Chroogloeocystis siderophila 5.2 s.c.1: one gene and its partner. Each later gene encodes a partner of the first gene's protein in a complex. Links are inferred from orthologs where the notes say so. Each region holds a gene or a part of one and is shown in the gene's direction. Other genes may lie near its edges. The genes, in order: tig and rpsG.

Evidence for each region.
Region 2: the proteins of tig (region 1) and rpsG are in contact, whole or in part, in a crystal structure (PDB 3GTY), measured with the Thermotoga maritima proteins. The link is inferred for Chroogloeocystis siderophila 5.2 s.c.1 from one-to-one orthologs. Residues at the interface, in WP_004081061.1 of Thermotoga maritima: Glu122, Val124, Val129, Leu130, Tyr133, Glu188, Gly259, Ile262, Tyr263, Glu266, Ser270, Glu273, Gln274, Glu277, Arg308, Gln311, Ile312, Ser315, Tyr316, Glu325, Arg329, Arg336, Leu363, Phe366, Trp367, Arg373, Leu377, Arg381, Leu384, Glu387; in WP_004081843.1 of Thermotoga maritima: Lys34, Lys52, Lys55, Glu59, Arg62, Gln63, Glu66, Asn67, Lys69, Val71, Arg95, Ala109, Lys110, Lys111, Gly112, Arg113, Pro114, Glu117, Glu121, Ile124, Ala125, Tyr127, Asn128, Asn129, Thr130, Gly131, Lys135, Asp139, Arg142, Met143.

What each region holds. Positions count from the first base shown.
Region 1 is NZ_MRCC01000003.1:213,490-220,721, reverse strand. The notes cover bases 1,040-3,931. They hold tig (trigger factor), read left to right. Parts: upstream 1,040-1,720; coding sequence 1,721-3,142; downstream 3,143-3,931. Other genes in these bases: clpP (ATP-dependent Clp endopeptidase proteolytic subunit ClpP), read left to right, coding at 3,466-3,931; NIES1031_RS24710 (hypothetical protein), read right to left, coding at 1,361-1,552; NIES1031_RS04405 (aspartate-semialdehyde dehydrogenase), read right to left, coding at 1,040-1,042. In the rest of the region: more of NIES1031_RS04405, read right to left, coding at 1-1,039; more of clpP, read left to right, coding at 3,932-4,158; ATP-dependent protease ATP-binding subunit ClpX, read left to right, coding at 4,168-5,508; NIES1031_RS04380 (alpha/beta fold hydrolase), read left to right, coding at 5,632-6,555; NIES1031_RS04375 (MarC family protein), read left to right, coding at 6,571-7,215. UniProt on the Bacillus subtilis protein: Involved in protein export. Acts as a chaperone by maintaining the newly synthesized protein in an open conformation. Functions as a peptidyl-prolyl cis-trans isomerase.
Region 2 is NZ_MRCC01000012.1:13,915-21,230, forward strand. What follows is about bases 1,343-4,318. They hold rpsG (30S ribosomal protein S7), read left to right. Parts: upstream 1,343-2,583; coding sequence 2,584-3,054; downstream 3,055-4,318. Other genes in these bases: NIES1031_RS14880 (HesB/IscA family protein), read left to right, coding at 1,447-1,794; rpsL (30S ribosomal protein S12), read left to right, coding at 1,954-2,325; fusA (elongation factor G), read left to right, coding at 3,159-4,318. In the rest of the region: NIES1031_RS14870 (phosphodiester glycosidase family protein), read left to right, coding at 1-605; NIES1031_RS14875 (cupin domain-containing protein), read left to right, coding at 901-1,320; more of fusA, read left to right, coding at 4,319-5,234; tuf (elongation factor Tu), read left to right, coding at 5,257-6,486; rpsJ (30S ribosomal protein S10), read left to right, coding at 6,637-6,954; NIES1031_RS14910 (LON peptidase substrate-binding domain-containing protein), read left to right, coding at 7,104-7,316.

The sequences.
Region 1 (7,232 bases):
ATAGTTGATTTTCAGATGTTGCTGGTTGTAACCAGTTTTTTTCGATCAACACTTCGGCAATCTGTACCGCATTTAAAGCTGCGCCTTTGCGGATTTGGTCGCCACAAAGCCATATTTCTAAGCCGTGTGGATGCGAAATATCTTGGCGAATACGCCCAACCAGAACGGGGTCGCGACCTGTCGCCTCAATTGGCATGGGGAAATGGTTGGCTTGCCAGTCTTCGATAATTTGCACTCCAGGAGCGTTTTGCAGAATTTCTTTTGCTTCTTGGACACTCATCGGTGTCTCAAATTCTAAGTTTATTGCTTCTGAGTGCGCGCGCAAGACGGGAACCCGAACACAAGTTGCTGTGACTCGAATGTTTTGGTCATTAAAAATCTTACGAGTTTCGTTGACCATTTTCATTTCTTCCTCGCAGTATCCCAAGTCATTTAGCGGGGAATTGTGCGGAAACAAGTTGAAAGCTAACGGATAAGGCAAAATCTCAGCGACTGGTGTTTCTCCATTTAAGATCGCCTGCGCTTGGATTTTTACTTCTTCCATTGCTCTAGCCCCAGCACCACTGGCAGATTGATAAGTGGCTGCAACAATGCGCTGTACGCGCTTGACTTGGTGTAATGGCCAAACTGCGACAGTCATGAGAATAGTCGTACAATTGGGATTAGCAATGATTCCTTGATGACGAGCAGCCGCTTGGGGATTGACTTCGGGAACGACTAAGGGAACGTGTGGTTCCATACGAAAAGCGCTGGAATTATCAATCACAACCGCACCCGCCGCAACGGCTTTTGCTGCCCATGCTTTGGCAGTAGAACCGCCTGCTGATGCCAAAACGATATCTACGTTATCAAATGCGCGATCGCTGACTGCTTCTACAACAATGTTTTCTCCTTGAAACGGCAAACTCTTACCTGCACTTCGAGGAGATGCTAAAAGCTTTAAGCTAGCGACGGGGAAGTTTCTACTAGCTAGTAAATCTAGTAGCTCTGCACCAACAGCACCTGTCGCGCCTAAAATAGCAATACGATATGATTTTGACAAATGTCCTCCTTAGCCGGCTTATTTAATTAACTTATCTTTATAAAGAGTGCTATACACTTTTTCTAATTTCAGGTTTATCCCTTATCAGTTTTTATTGGAGATATTAGTTTTCCCAACTAACAATAAAAAATTACTATATGTAGACATTTTTTAATTATTTTTAAGCTAGTCAGCAGTAGATAGCATACCTTTCTATCTTAAACTAATTTTAACAATCTAAATAATAACTCTATGTTTGTGCAGGTTCACAGTAATAACAAGTATCCTACTCCCAGAGGCGGCTACTAATAGGGGTATAAGATATCAACGCATCGACCATCAAACATCTAGGTAATCGAATAGTTTTAGTGGTTTATGCACAAGCGCGTCGTCAACAAGCTTGCTTGTAGCGTATATCAGCATAATTTTATAGTTAAAACATTTAGGATAGCTGCCTGCTACTTTAACCCAAGCCTGCAACTGCTGTACATCGCCTTGCCATCCAAGTGGCGAATTAAAATGCTCTTTCATTGATATAAAGAGTAATGTAGCTTCCTATAGATTCTGTGCAGATACTCCTTAGCAGACACTAAGCTTAAAGATAGAATGGTTTAATGCTCAGGGGCTAATAACGAGTAGCTATTGATTTGATTAAGAATTGCTTGAGTAGTCAAAATTGTTCGGAAATACAAGCGCAACATGAAAGTCACCCAGGAAAAACTTCCCGCTAGTCAAATTGGTTTGGATATAGAAATTCCTGCCGAAAAGTCGCAACAGACCTATGACCAGGTTATTCAGAAACTTACGCGCACCATGAATGTTCCTGGGTTTCGCAAAGGTAAAGTACCGCGCCAAATCCTACTACAACGTTTAGGTGCGGTGCAGGTTAAAGCCGCAGCCTTAGAGGAACTCATTCAAACTGGAATTACAGAAGCGATCAAGCAAGAAGCTATACAGGCGATCGGTCAACCGCAATTACGCTCGTCATTTGAAGAATTGATCGCTCAATACGAACCAGGAAAAGCTTTGCACTTCTTAGCTGCGGTTGATGTTCAACCCGAAGTCAACCTGACGCAGTACACTGGTTTACAAGTAAAAGCCGAGGAAGTCAAATACAACCCCGAAAAAGTTGATAAGCTTATTGCCGAACAACAAAGTGAAATGGCGCCTTTGATTCCTGTAGAGGGACGAGCCGCGCAGCTTGGAGATGTCGCAATAGTAAACTTCAAAGGCTATTTAGCTCAAGAAGCCGAAGCAGAACCGCAAGAAATTGCTGGTGCATCAGCTGACGACTTTCAATTAGAACTGCAACAAGAACGCTTTATCCCTGGGTTTATCGATGGAATCGTCGGAATGCAGCCAGGCGAAACCAAAGAAGTTTCGGCGCAGTTTCCTGAAGATTATCCTCAGCCAGATGTCGCAGGGCGTGCAGCAGTTTTCACTGTGACGTTGAAAGAGCTTAAAGAAAAAGAACTTCCAGAACTTGATGATGATTTCGCGCAAGAAGTGAGCGAGTTTGAAACGCTGGAGGAATTACGCAGTTCATTAGAGGAACGCTTTAGAGGAGAAGCCGAGCGACAAACGAAAGCAAATAAAGAAAAGGCTTTAACAGATGAATTAGTTAAACATCTGGAAGTAGACTTACCTGAAACGCTCATCGAACAAGAAGTCAATGCCATGCTGACACAAGCCGCTGTGCAGTTAAGTCAACAAGGAATTGATGTTAAAAAATTATTTACGCAAGAAAGTGTTGCTAAGTTAAGAGAAAACTCTCGTCCAGAAGCGATTGAGCGACTAAGAAGCGCATTGGCACTTCAGGAAGTCGCTCGACGCGAGTCAATAACAGTTGAGAAATCTGAAGTAGAAGCGAAAGCTAAAGAAATTTTATCGCAGTACTCAAACGAAGATATCGACGTTAATAGATTGCGTGAAGTTGTAGAAGAAGACCTTCTCAAAGAAAAAATTATGAGTTGGCTAGAAGAACACAATACAGTGGAATTGCTACCTGAAGGCTCGTTAAATGCTTCGGAAGCATCAACTGAAGATGAACCTGTAGAAGCTGCTGCTGAGATTGAGACGAGCGATCGCCCAGCCCCGACTAAGGAAATTGAGGCATTGTGAGCATTGCTGAGTTAAAATTCCTGAACTTTACTGAATACTGAAACGGCAGTAGAGGTTGAGTCATACGATAAATCTGCCCAGCAAGAAATATCTTGCCTAAGCTGCAAGCGCAAAGACACTCTTGCAGCTATCTTTGAAACAGAGAAACAATGTATTTTATCGAAGTATATTGTTTCTTCAAGTTATGAAAATATCCCAAAGTTAACTCTTTAATGAATAAGGCATAATAGTTCACAGGTGGTGCATTCGATAACATGAACTGCAAAGCGCTGTAAATAGTTTAAATGCACGACACATTCAGTATCATTCTGAGACACTGTGATATGCTCGTATCTCAAACTTCAAATCACCCGATAACTAGTTCACACTCCTTAGAAATCAACTCGCTTGGTGCCAGCAATATTGTCCCCATGGTTGTAGAGCAATCGGGTATGGGAGAGCGGGCATTTGACATCTACTCAAGACTACTCAGAGAGCGAATTATCTTTTTGGGAACTCAGGTAGATGACGCTGTAGCCGACTCAATTGTTGCACAATTGCTATTCTTAGATGCAGAAGACCCTGAAAAAGATATTCAACTTTATATCAATTCCCCAGGGGGATCGGTAACAGCAGGTATGGCAATTTATGACACAATGCAGCAAATTCGCTGTGATGTTGCTACGATCTGCTTTGGGCTGGCTGCAAGTATGGGTGCTTTCCTCTTAGCAGCAGGAGCACACGGCAAGCGGATGTCACTACCCAATTCGCGGATCATGATTCACCAACCATTAGGTGGCGCTCAAGGGCAAGCAGTAGATATTGAAATTCAAGCCAAAGAGATCCTATACCTCAAGCGCAAGCTTAATGAAATCTTGGCTTATCACACCGGTAAACCTCTAGAGCGCATTGAAGCTGATACTGAAAGAGACTTTTTCATGTCCGCTGAAGAGGCTAAGAACTACGGTTTGATCGACCAAGTGATCTCTAAACAAAATCTCCCCAAAGCCAACGAACCAGTAAGCACAGTAAATTAAGAGGCAGGTATGTCAAAGTACGACTCCCATTTAAAATGTTCATTCTGCGGCAAATCACAAGAGCAGGTGCGCAAGCTAATTGCTGGACCGGGAGTCTACATCTGTGACGAATGTGTTGACTTATGTAACGAGATATTAGATGAGGAATTGCTCGACTCGAAGGAAACTGCCCCACAGCCACCAAATCGAGTCGAAGCTCCACCAAAGCGGCGAACTCGTGCGAGTAATTTCTCATTTAGCCAAATGCCCAAGCCACGCGAGATCAAAAAACATCTTGACGATCATGTTATTGGTCAAGATGAGGCAAAAAAAGTGCTGTCGGTTGCTGTTTATAACCACTACAAACGGTTAAGTTTAGTACAAGCCAAAAATAGTGGTAAGGCATCGTCAGAAGAGGCAGTAGAACTTCAAAAATCAAATATTCTCTTAATTGGTCCTACCGGCTGCGGCAAAACGCTTTTAGCACAAACTTTAGCAAAGATATTAGATGTGCCTTTTGCGGTAGCTGATGCGACAACGCTAACCGAAGCAGGATATGTTGGCGAAGACGTTGAAAATATTTTGCTGCGACTATTGCAAGTCGCGGACTTGGATGTAGAAGAAGCGCAGCGCGGCATTATCTACATTGATGAGATTGATAAAATCGCGCGCAAGAGTGAAAATCCTTCGATTACACGCGATGTCTCTGGTGAGGGAGTGCAACAAGCGTTACTGAAAATGCTAGAAGGAACTCTAGCCAATGTACCGCCACAAGGAGGACGCAAGCATCCTTATCAAGACTGTATTCAAATCGATACGAGCAATATTTTATTTATTTGCGGTGGTGCGTTTGTTGGTTTGGAAAAAGTCGTCGAACAGCGGACTGGCAAAAAATCGATGGGCTTCATTCAACCAGGAGAAAGCTCGTCACGCGATCAGCGCACAGCAGACGTCCTCAGGCACTTAGAACCGGATGACCTCGTGAAGTTTGGGATGATTCCTGAGTTTATTGGTAGGGTACCAGTAGTAGCAGTACTTGACCCGCTCGACGAAGAAGCCTTAATGGCGATTTTGACGCAGCCACGCAGTGCATTGGTGAAGCAGTATCAAAAATTACTCAAGATGGACAATGTGCAACTTGAGTTTAAACCCGATGCATTACGGGCGATCGCGCAAGAAGCCTATCGCCGCAAAACGGGTGCAAGAGCATTACGCGGTATCGTTGAAGAATTAATGCTAGATGTGATGTACGAGTTGCCTTCGCGCAAAGATGTCACGCGCTGTACTGTTACACCTGAAATGGTAGAAAAACGCTCGACAGCAGAATTATTAGTGCATCCTTCATCCTTACCTAAGCCAGAATCAGCGTAGCTACCCCATCAGACATTTTGCAAAAGTTGCCAATCAGTCGTAGGTTAAAAGTAAAGGAATATTTCTATACCTTTAGCTGTACTTCAAATACATAACATCTCTTTTTGCCAAAGTCTGAGAAAAATGCCTTACATTGATGTTCGCGGTGTAGAACATTACTATGAGTGGATTCGGACGCCAAGTTTGGAATCCCAAGCTAAACCTGTGATGGTATTTGTCCACGGATGGGCTGGTTCTGCGCGGTATTGGCAAAGTGTAGCTCATGCTCTGGCAGATAGTTTTGACTGTTTACTTTACGATTTGCGAGGATTTGGCAGATCTCAAGGTAAATCGCCTTTACTATCGACAAGTATTGCAGTTGCTGACTCAGAAATTCCGCAAGAAGAATCAGCAGCAGTGCAAGAATTAACCTACGAGTTGGCAGAATACGCAGACGACTTGGCAGCACTATTAGATCAATTGCAACTTCAGCAAGTCTACATTAACGCGCATTCGATGGGCGCATCGGTTGCCACTTTATTTCTGAACCGCTACCCACAACGAGTACACCGCGCAATTCTTACGTGTAGTGGAATTTTTGAGTACGATGAAAAAGCTTTTGCTGCCTTTCATAAGTTTGGCGGCTATGTTGTCAAGTTTCGCCCAAAGTGGTTGAGTAAAATCCCTTTTGTAGACCGGATGTTTATTGCGCGGTTTTTACATCGTCCGATCCCAGCGGCGGAACGTAAAGCTTTCTTACAAGATTTTCTTGTTGCTGATTATCAGGCGGCTTTAGGGACAATCTTTACTTCGGTGAGTAAACAAGCGGCTGAAGTTATGCCGCAAGAATTCGCGCGGATTGCAGTACCAACACTGTTAGTCGCTGGAGAATATGACAAAATTATTCCTGCCGAAATGGGACGCCAAGCTGCGGCGTTAAACCCCTTAGTTGAATATGTCATGATTCCTAACACGGCTCATTTCCCCATGCTAGAAGATGCAGAAACTTATCTGCAAAAAGTGCGTGCATTCTTGCAAATCGAGCAGCCAGTCAAGATTGCTGGTTGAAGGAATGAGTAGCGAATGTGGCAACAGTTAACCTCCGTTATTGTGGGAACATTCCTAACTTTGTTTCCAGTGACTAATCCAGTCGGTGCAATCCCGATTTTTTATGGTCTGACAGGCGCAACCACAAAATTTTATCGCCTCCGCCAGGCGCGTCAGACAGCAATTAATGTTGTTTTAGTTTTGGGAGTCTTTTTACTAGCAGGCAGAGAAATACTCAGCTTTTTTGGGATCTCGCTAGGAGTTTTGCGGATTGCTGGTGGTTTACTAATTGCGCATACGGCTTGGGAAATGGTGACAGCGCGTCAAAGACTTACTACTCCAGAAAGCGATGAAGCGCTTGACAAGGACGATATTTCTTTTACACCAATGGCAATTCCGATCATTAGTGGTCCTGGCGCGATCGGTGTCGTGATTGGTTTTGCGGCGAGTAACAGCGGATGGATTGATAATATCGGTTGCTTAGCTGGAATCGTCTTGCTTGGGGTGACGATTTACTTGTGCCTAGCTTTGGGAGAACCTTTAGTTGGTATATTAGGCAAAAATGGTTTGGGAGCGTTAAATCGAGTCCTTGGTTTTTTTATTTTGGCGATCGCTGTACAATTTATCGCCGATGGTACGGTTACGCTCTTAAGAGAAGCAGCACCAAATTTATTGCGGTGAAAAAACCCTTGAATATG
Region 2 (7,316 bases), on another replicon or contig:
CCCACTATACAAACACTTGGGGCGCGACATACACTCCTCTCATCGACAACGAAACTATTGTCGTTGTGCAAAATAACCAAGTCACTAGACAAATTCCTGGTGGTGCTGCTGGCGAAACAACAGTTCCGATTCCCGCCAACGGCTTCTTACTCGCGCTACGGGCAAATCCACAATTTGCTAGTTTACTACCCATAGGCGCAACCGTCCGCACCGAAAATGCGACAAGTCCTGCTGATTTTGCCAGTTACCCACATATTTTAGGCGGTGGACCGCTTCTATTGCAAAATCGTCAAATCGTGCTAAATGCGCAAGCTGAAGGCTTTAGTGAAGCTTTTAGCCGTCAAAAAGCCGCGCGAAGTGCTATTGGTGTAACCGCAACAGGCAATCTCCTCATCACTGCTGTCCACAATCGCGTTAATGGCATTGGTCCAAGCTTGACCGAAATTGCCCGAATCATGCAACATCTCGGCTGTGTTGATGCTTTAAATCTCGACGGTGGTAGCTCAACAAGTCTTTTCTTAGGAGGACAGTTACTCGATCGCTCTCCCCGTACCGCCGCCCGCGTCCACAACGGATTAGGTATTTTTCTCGAACCTCGTACCTAAATGGTGAGTGCGCGTTCATTACAGTCAAACTTTTTAAGAAGAGGTACCTGATAATTCCAATGCATTTAGCCCAACAAAAGCTAATTGATTAATTCCTTATAGTTAAAGATTACTTAAACATACCGCACAACTGATGAAGAGTTGTTATAAAAATATGAAACGGATGCATTTTGTAGTGACAGCTGCTAGCAGGTGTTTGCTATCTTGGGCTATATTTGCCAAAGTTTGGGTATCTTAAGCGCAAAATCAGTTTTTCTATATTTGCTATAAGTTGTTTTTTTAAGGAGAAAAATGTATGGTTCAGGCTCAAGAAACTGCCCACGAGCCGACAACACTGCCTTTACCGCCATCTGTAGGTCATAAAGGCGTTGCAGCTACTGAACTTAGACCTTGGGGTTCTTTCACGATTCTCGAAGAAGGACGCGGATACAAAATCAAGCGCATTGAAGTTAAACCAGGGCATCGTCTGAGCCTACAGATGCACCACCACCGCAGCGAACACTGGATTGTTGTTTCGGGTACAGCAAAAGTCACTTGTGGCGATGCCGAAATTCTACTTACGAATAATCAATCTACCTACGTACCTCAGTGTACAAATCACCGCTTAGAAAATCCTGGTGTGATTCCTCTTGTTATTATTGAAGTCCAAAATGGCGAGTACTTGGGAGAAGACGATATCGTCCGGTTTCAAGACGACTACTCTCGCACAAAGTAACAATTAAGAGTAGGGAAGAAAACAGTTAAGATGCTTTGTAGGAAAGCTAAATCAAACGTTATAAATTAACTTTTGTGTCTTGTTAGCGAGTAAAGGCATATTTTCATTCCCTACTTTTAATGCATCATGGTTCGTCTCAGCACATCCGCAGCTAAAGAAATTCAACGCCTGCAAGCTAAGCAGCATGATCAAAATGTCTTCTTTCGGCTAAAGGTTCAAGCTGGTGGCTGCTCTAGCTTGTTATACAACATGGAATTTGATACTAATCTCACTCCAAGCGATCGCGTTTATGACTGTAGCGGAATTACCGTTGTTGTCGATGCGCAAAGCACTGATTATATTCATGACCTCCTCCTTGATTATTCGGAAGATTTGATGGGCGGAGGTTTTCGCTTTCATAATCCTCAAGCGATCGCAACTTGTAGCTGCGGTAACTCATTTTCCATAGCATCTGATGCCTCTACTTCTCAATAGTAGCGATTGATAACCAACTATCAAGCAGGAAACCTCAACACAATTCTCTGACCTCTGCCCCTTCTTTACTGCTGCCGATTTGACACAAACTTGATAAGTTTGTTATACTCAGGATTTGTTAAAACTTAAAGCAGTAAGCAAATTTACGTGCTGTAACCCATGCCAACCATACAGCAACTCATTCGTAGCGAACGTCAACTAACAAGCAAGAAAACAAAATCGCCAGCATTGAAGGAATGCCCGCAGCGTAGAGGCGTCTGCACGCGGGTATATACTACAACTCCTAAGAAGCCTAACTCTGCCTTGCGCAAGGTAGCTAGAGTGCGCTTGACCTCTGGGTTTGAAGTCACCGCATACATTCCTGGAATTGGTCACAATTTACAAGAACACTCGGTCGTTATGATTCGAGGTGGTCGTGTTAAAGACTTGCCTGGAGTGCGGTACCACATCATTCGCGGGACGCTAGACACCGCCGGAGTCAAAGACCGCAAGCAGGGGCGTTCTAAATATGGTACAAAGCGCCCCAAGTAACATAATTTGCAGAAAAAAGTGTAGCAAATCTCACGCTTGCTACAATTCTTAAACAAAAATGTTAAAGTGGCAAAGTGATGCCTACGCTTGCTTTGATAAGCGGAAGTATATTTACTAGGCGGCTAGCAAAGTTAATATATCCAGCTTAAAAACTAGAATAATGACTAGTTATATTTAAAGCTGTGCCAAAGAGTGTCACAGCCGAAGCCCGCTCTTAAATGTCGTTGTTGCCCAGTAGTTCAATTTAAAGGCTTACGTATGTCTCGTCGTACTGTTATTCAAAAACGTCCAGTTCCCCCAGATTCAGTATATAACAGTCGCATCATCAGCATGATGATGCGACGGGTGATGCGTAGCGGAAAAAAATCTCTAGCTGCAAGAATCATCTATGATGCAATGAAAACCATCGAAGAACGGACGGGTGGCGATCCGATCGAAACTTTTGAAAGAGCGGTACGTAATGCAACTCCGCTAGTCGAAGTTAAAGCCCGCCGGGTTGGAGGTGCAACCTACCAGGTACCGATGGAAGTACGTGCAGATCGGGGAACTACGTTAGCGCTCCGCTGGCTAATTCAGTACGCTAGACAACGTTCAGGTCGCTCAATGGCAAGCAAACTTGCTAATGAATTAATGGACGCTGCCAACGAGACAGGAAGTGCAATCCGTAAGCGAGAAGAAACGCATCGTATGGCAGAAGCAAATAAAGCATTCGCTCACTATCGATACTAGAGGGGAAATCAGCATAAATATAGAACGGGTTTCCCTAAACGTATAGAATTTTAACAGAGAGTAATATAAAGATACCTGCGGCAACACAATTCAAGGAGGTAACTGTGGCACGTACAGTCCCGCTGGAAAAAGTACGCAATATCGGGATTGCGGCCCACATTGATGCGGGCAAGACAACAACAACAGAGCGAATTCTCTTTTATTCCGGTATTGTTCACAAAATTGGTGAAGTTCACGAAGGAACAGCAGTCACTGACTGGATGGAGCAAGAGCGGGAACGAGGAATTACAATTACCGCTGCTGCGATTACGACAAGTTGGAAAGATCACCAAATCAATATCATTGATACGCCTGGGCACGTAGACTTCACAATCGAAGTTGAGCGTTCAATGCGAGTACTAGACGGTGTAATTGCCGTGTTCTGCTCGGTTGGTGGCGTGCAACCGCAGTCAGAAACTGTGTGGAGACAGGCAGATCGGTACAAAGTTCCGAGAATTGCCTTTATCAACAAAATGGATCGAACTGGGGCAAACTTCTACAAAGTTTACGACCAAATCCGCGATCGCTTACGTGCCAACGCAGTACCAGTACAACTACCAATCGGTAGCGAAGACACGCTCAGAGGCATTGTAGACCTTGTGCGCATGCGTGCCTTTATTTACACAAACGATAAAGGAACAGATATTCAAGAAGCTGATATCCCTGCCGAAATGCAGGAAGCAGCAGCAGAGTATCGGACAAAACTCATAGAAGCCGTCGCCGAAACCGACGAGGAACTGATCGAAAAGTACCTCGAAGGCGAAGAACTGACTGAAGCAGAAATTCGTAAAGGTTTACGTCAAGGAACAATAGCAGGAACAATTGTGCCTGTGCTGTGTGGTTCGGCTTTTAAAAATAAAGGCGTGCAACTACTGCTCGACGCAGTTGTCGATTATCTTCCAGCACCGATTGACGTACCAGCGATTCAAGGTACGCTACCATCCGGTGATACAGTTGAACGTCAAGCGAGTGATGAAGAACCCTTCTCTGCTTTGGCTTTCAAAATCATGGCAGATCCTTATGGGCGTCTGACCTTTATCCGCGTCTACTCTGGAGTTCTCAAGAAGGGTAGCTATGTCATGAACTCCACTAAGGGTAAGAAAGAGCGAGTATCGCGCTTAGTAGTCTTAAAAGCTGATGAGCGAACCGACGTAGACGAACTCCGCGCTGGCGATTTGGGAGCAGCGCTAGGACTCAAAGACACCTTTACAGGTGATACACTTTGCGATGAGAATGCTCCAGTTATACTAGAGTCTCTGTATATTCCAGAGCCAGTGATCTCGGTAGCGGTCGAACCAAAAACCAAGCAAGACATGGATAAGCTGTCGAAAGCACTGCAATCCCTATCTGAAGAAGATCCGACCTTCCGTGTCAGTGTTGATCCCGAAACGAATCAAACCGTCATTTCAGGAATGGGAGAATTGCACCTAGAAATCCTCGTAGACCGCATGTTACGGGAATTTAAGGTAGAAGCTAACGTAGGTGCACCACAAGTTGCTTACCGTGAAACTGTGCGTAAACCTGTGAAAGCGGAAGGCAAGTTCATTCGTCAAAGTGGTGGTAAAGGTCAATACGGACACGTCGTTGTTGAGCTATCACCAGGCGAACCTGGAACAGGCTTTGAGTTTGTCTCTAAAATTGTGGGCGGTGCAGTACCTAAAGAGTACATCTCCCCCGTCGAACAAGGGATGAAAGAAACCTGTGAATCAGGTGTTTTGGCTGGATATCCAGTTATTGATGTCAAAGCAACTTTGGTTGATGGTTCTTACCACGAAGTTGACTCCTCGGAAATGGCGTTTAAGATCGCTGGTTCAATGGCGATGAAAGAAGCTGTAATGAAAGCTTCACCAGTGCTATTAGAACCTATGATGAAAGTAGAGGTAGAAGTACCCGAAAACTTCCTAGGGGATGTTATGGGCGACCTCAACTCCCGTCGCGGTCAAATCGAAGGCATGGGATCTGATCAAGGCATCGCAAAAGTTACTGCTAAAGTTCCATTGGCAGAAATGTTCGGCTATGCTACAGATATCCGCTCGAAGACCCAAGGTCGGGGTATCTTCACGATGGAGTTTAGTAACTACGAGGAAGTACCTCGCAACGTGGCTGAAGCAATTATCGCTAAAAGTAAAGGGAACGCATAATTAAGAAAGGAACCGATCATTCATGGCACGCGCAAAGTTTGAAAGAACTAAACCCCACGTTAACATCGGTACGATTGGTCACGTTGACCACGGCAAAACCACGCTAACCGCAGCAATCACTATGACCCTGGCGGCTCTGGGTCAAGCGAAAGCTCGCAAATATGATGATATTGATGCTGCTCCTGAAGAAAAGGCTCGCGGTATCACCATCAACACAGCGCACGTGGAGTATGAGACAGAAAAGCGGCACTATGCTCACGTAGACTGCCCAGGACACGCGGACTATGTGAAAAATATGATCACGGGTGCAGCACAAATGGACGGGGCAATCCTCGTTGTGTCTGCGGCTGATGGTCCGATGCCTCAAACTCGCGAACACATTTTGTTAGCAAAACAAGTAGGGGTTCCGAATATCGTTGTCTTCTTAAACAAGAAAGACATGGTAGATGATGAAGAACTTCTAGAACTTGTAGAACTAGAAGTACGCGAGCTTCTTAGCTCATACGACTTCCCTGGCGATGATATCCCCATCGTTGCAGGCAGCGCCTTGTTAGCACTCGAAGCAATGACAGGGAATCCCTCTACACAAAGAGGTGATAACGAATGGGTTGATAAAATCTATGAGTTAATGGATGCAGTCGATGCTTACATTCCAACACCAGAGCGCGATATAGACAAACCCTTCTTGATGGCAGTAGAAGACGTATTCTCGATTTCTGGTCGTGGTACGGTAGCCACAGGTAGAATCGAGCGCGGCAAGATCAAGGTAGGCGAAACCGTGGAGTTAGTGGGTATCAAGAATACTCGTAGCACTACAGTTACTGGTGTAGAAATGTTCCAGAAAACCTTAGATGAAGGTATGGCTGGAGATAACGTGGGAGTACTGCTTCGCGGTTTAAAGAAAGAAGACATCGAGCGAGGAATGGTACTAGCTAAGCCTGGTAGCATCACTCCTCACACCGAATTCGAGTCCGAAGTTTACGTACTGACAGACAAAGAGGGTGGTCGGAAGACACCATTCTTCGCAGGTTATCGTCCTCAGTTCTATGTACGGACAACGGATGTAACTGGCACAATCAAAGCTTTCACTTCTGATGATGGTAGCGAAGCTGAAATGGTGATGCCAGGCGATCGCGTTAAAATGACTGTAGAACTAATCAGCCCGATCGCAATTGAGCAAGGAATGCGCTTTGCAATTCGCGAAGGCGGTCGTACCATTGGTGCAGGTGTTGTTTCTAAAATTGTGAAGTAACACCTTTGTGAACAAATTGAGAGCAGAAAGGCAACGCTCATGCGGTAAAATGCTTTTCTGCTCTTTTAATGTCAAGAGTGCTTCTCAAGTGAGCTATAGACAAGCAAAAAATTACTGAATAATTAAAACTGAACCAGGAAAACTAAAGAAATGGCAACTCTTCAACAGCAAAAAATTCGGATTCGGTTGCAGGCTTTTGATCGCCGCCTACTCGATACTTCGTGTGAAAAGATTGTAGATACGGCAAATCGAACCAACGCTACAGCAATTGGTCCAATTCCCTTACCTACTAAAAAGAAAATTTATTGCGTACTGCGTTCTCCCCATGTCGATAAAGACTCACGCGAACACTTCGAGACACGGACTCATCGCCGCATCATTGATATCTATCAACCTTCTTCTAAAACTATCGATGCCTTGATGAAACTTGATTTACCATCCGGTGTCGATATTGAAGTGAAACTCTAATCTTCAGGATTGGTAATGGGTCATTGGTTATGGGGAATTTACATTACCAATTACCCATTACCTATTACCTTCTATGATTTGGTAATTTTGCTTAACAAATAGGTTAAAGTAAGTATATATTGCGCAGTTACCGTTTTTACTGAGCGAACATGGCATCCTCTTCCAAAATTGCGGTTCGAGAACTGTCCCTGTTTCCTTTACCTGAAGTAGTTCTCTTCCCCGGTAGACCTCTACCCCTACATATCTTTGAATTTCGCTACCGGATCATGATGAACACGATTCTAGAGAGCGATCGCCGATTTGGCGTCCTGTTGTGGGATCCAGTGCAAAATCAACCTGCGACAGTAGGCTGTTGTGCCGAA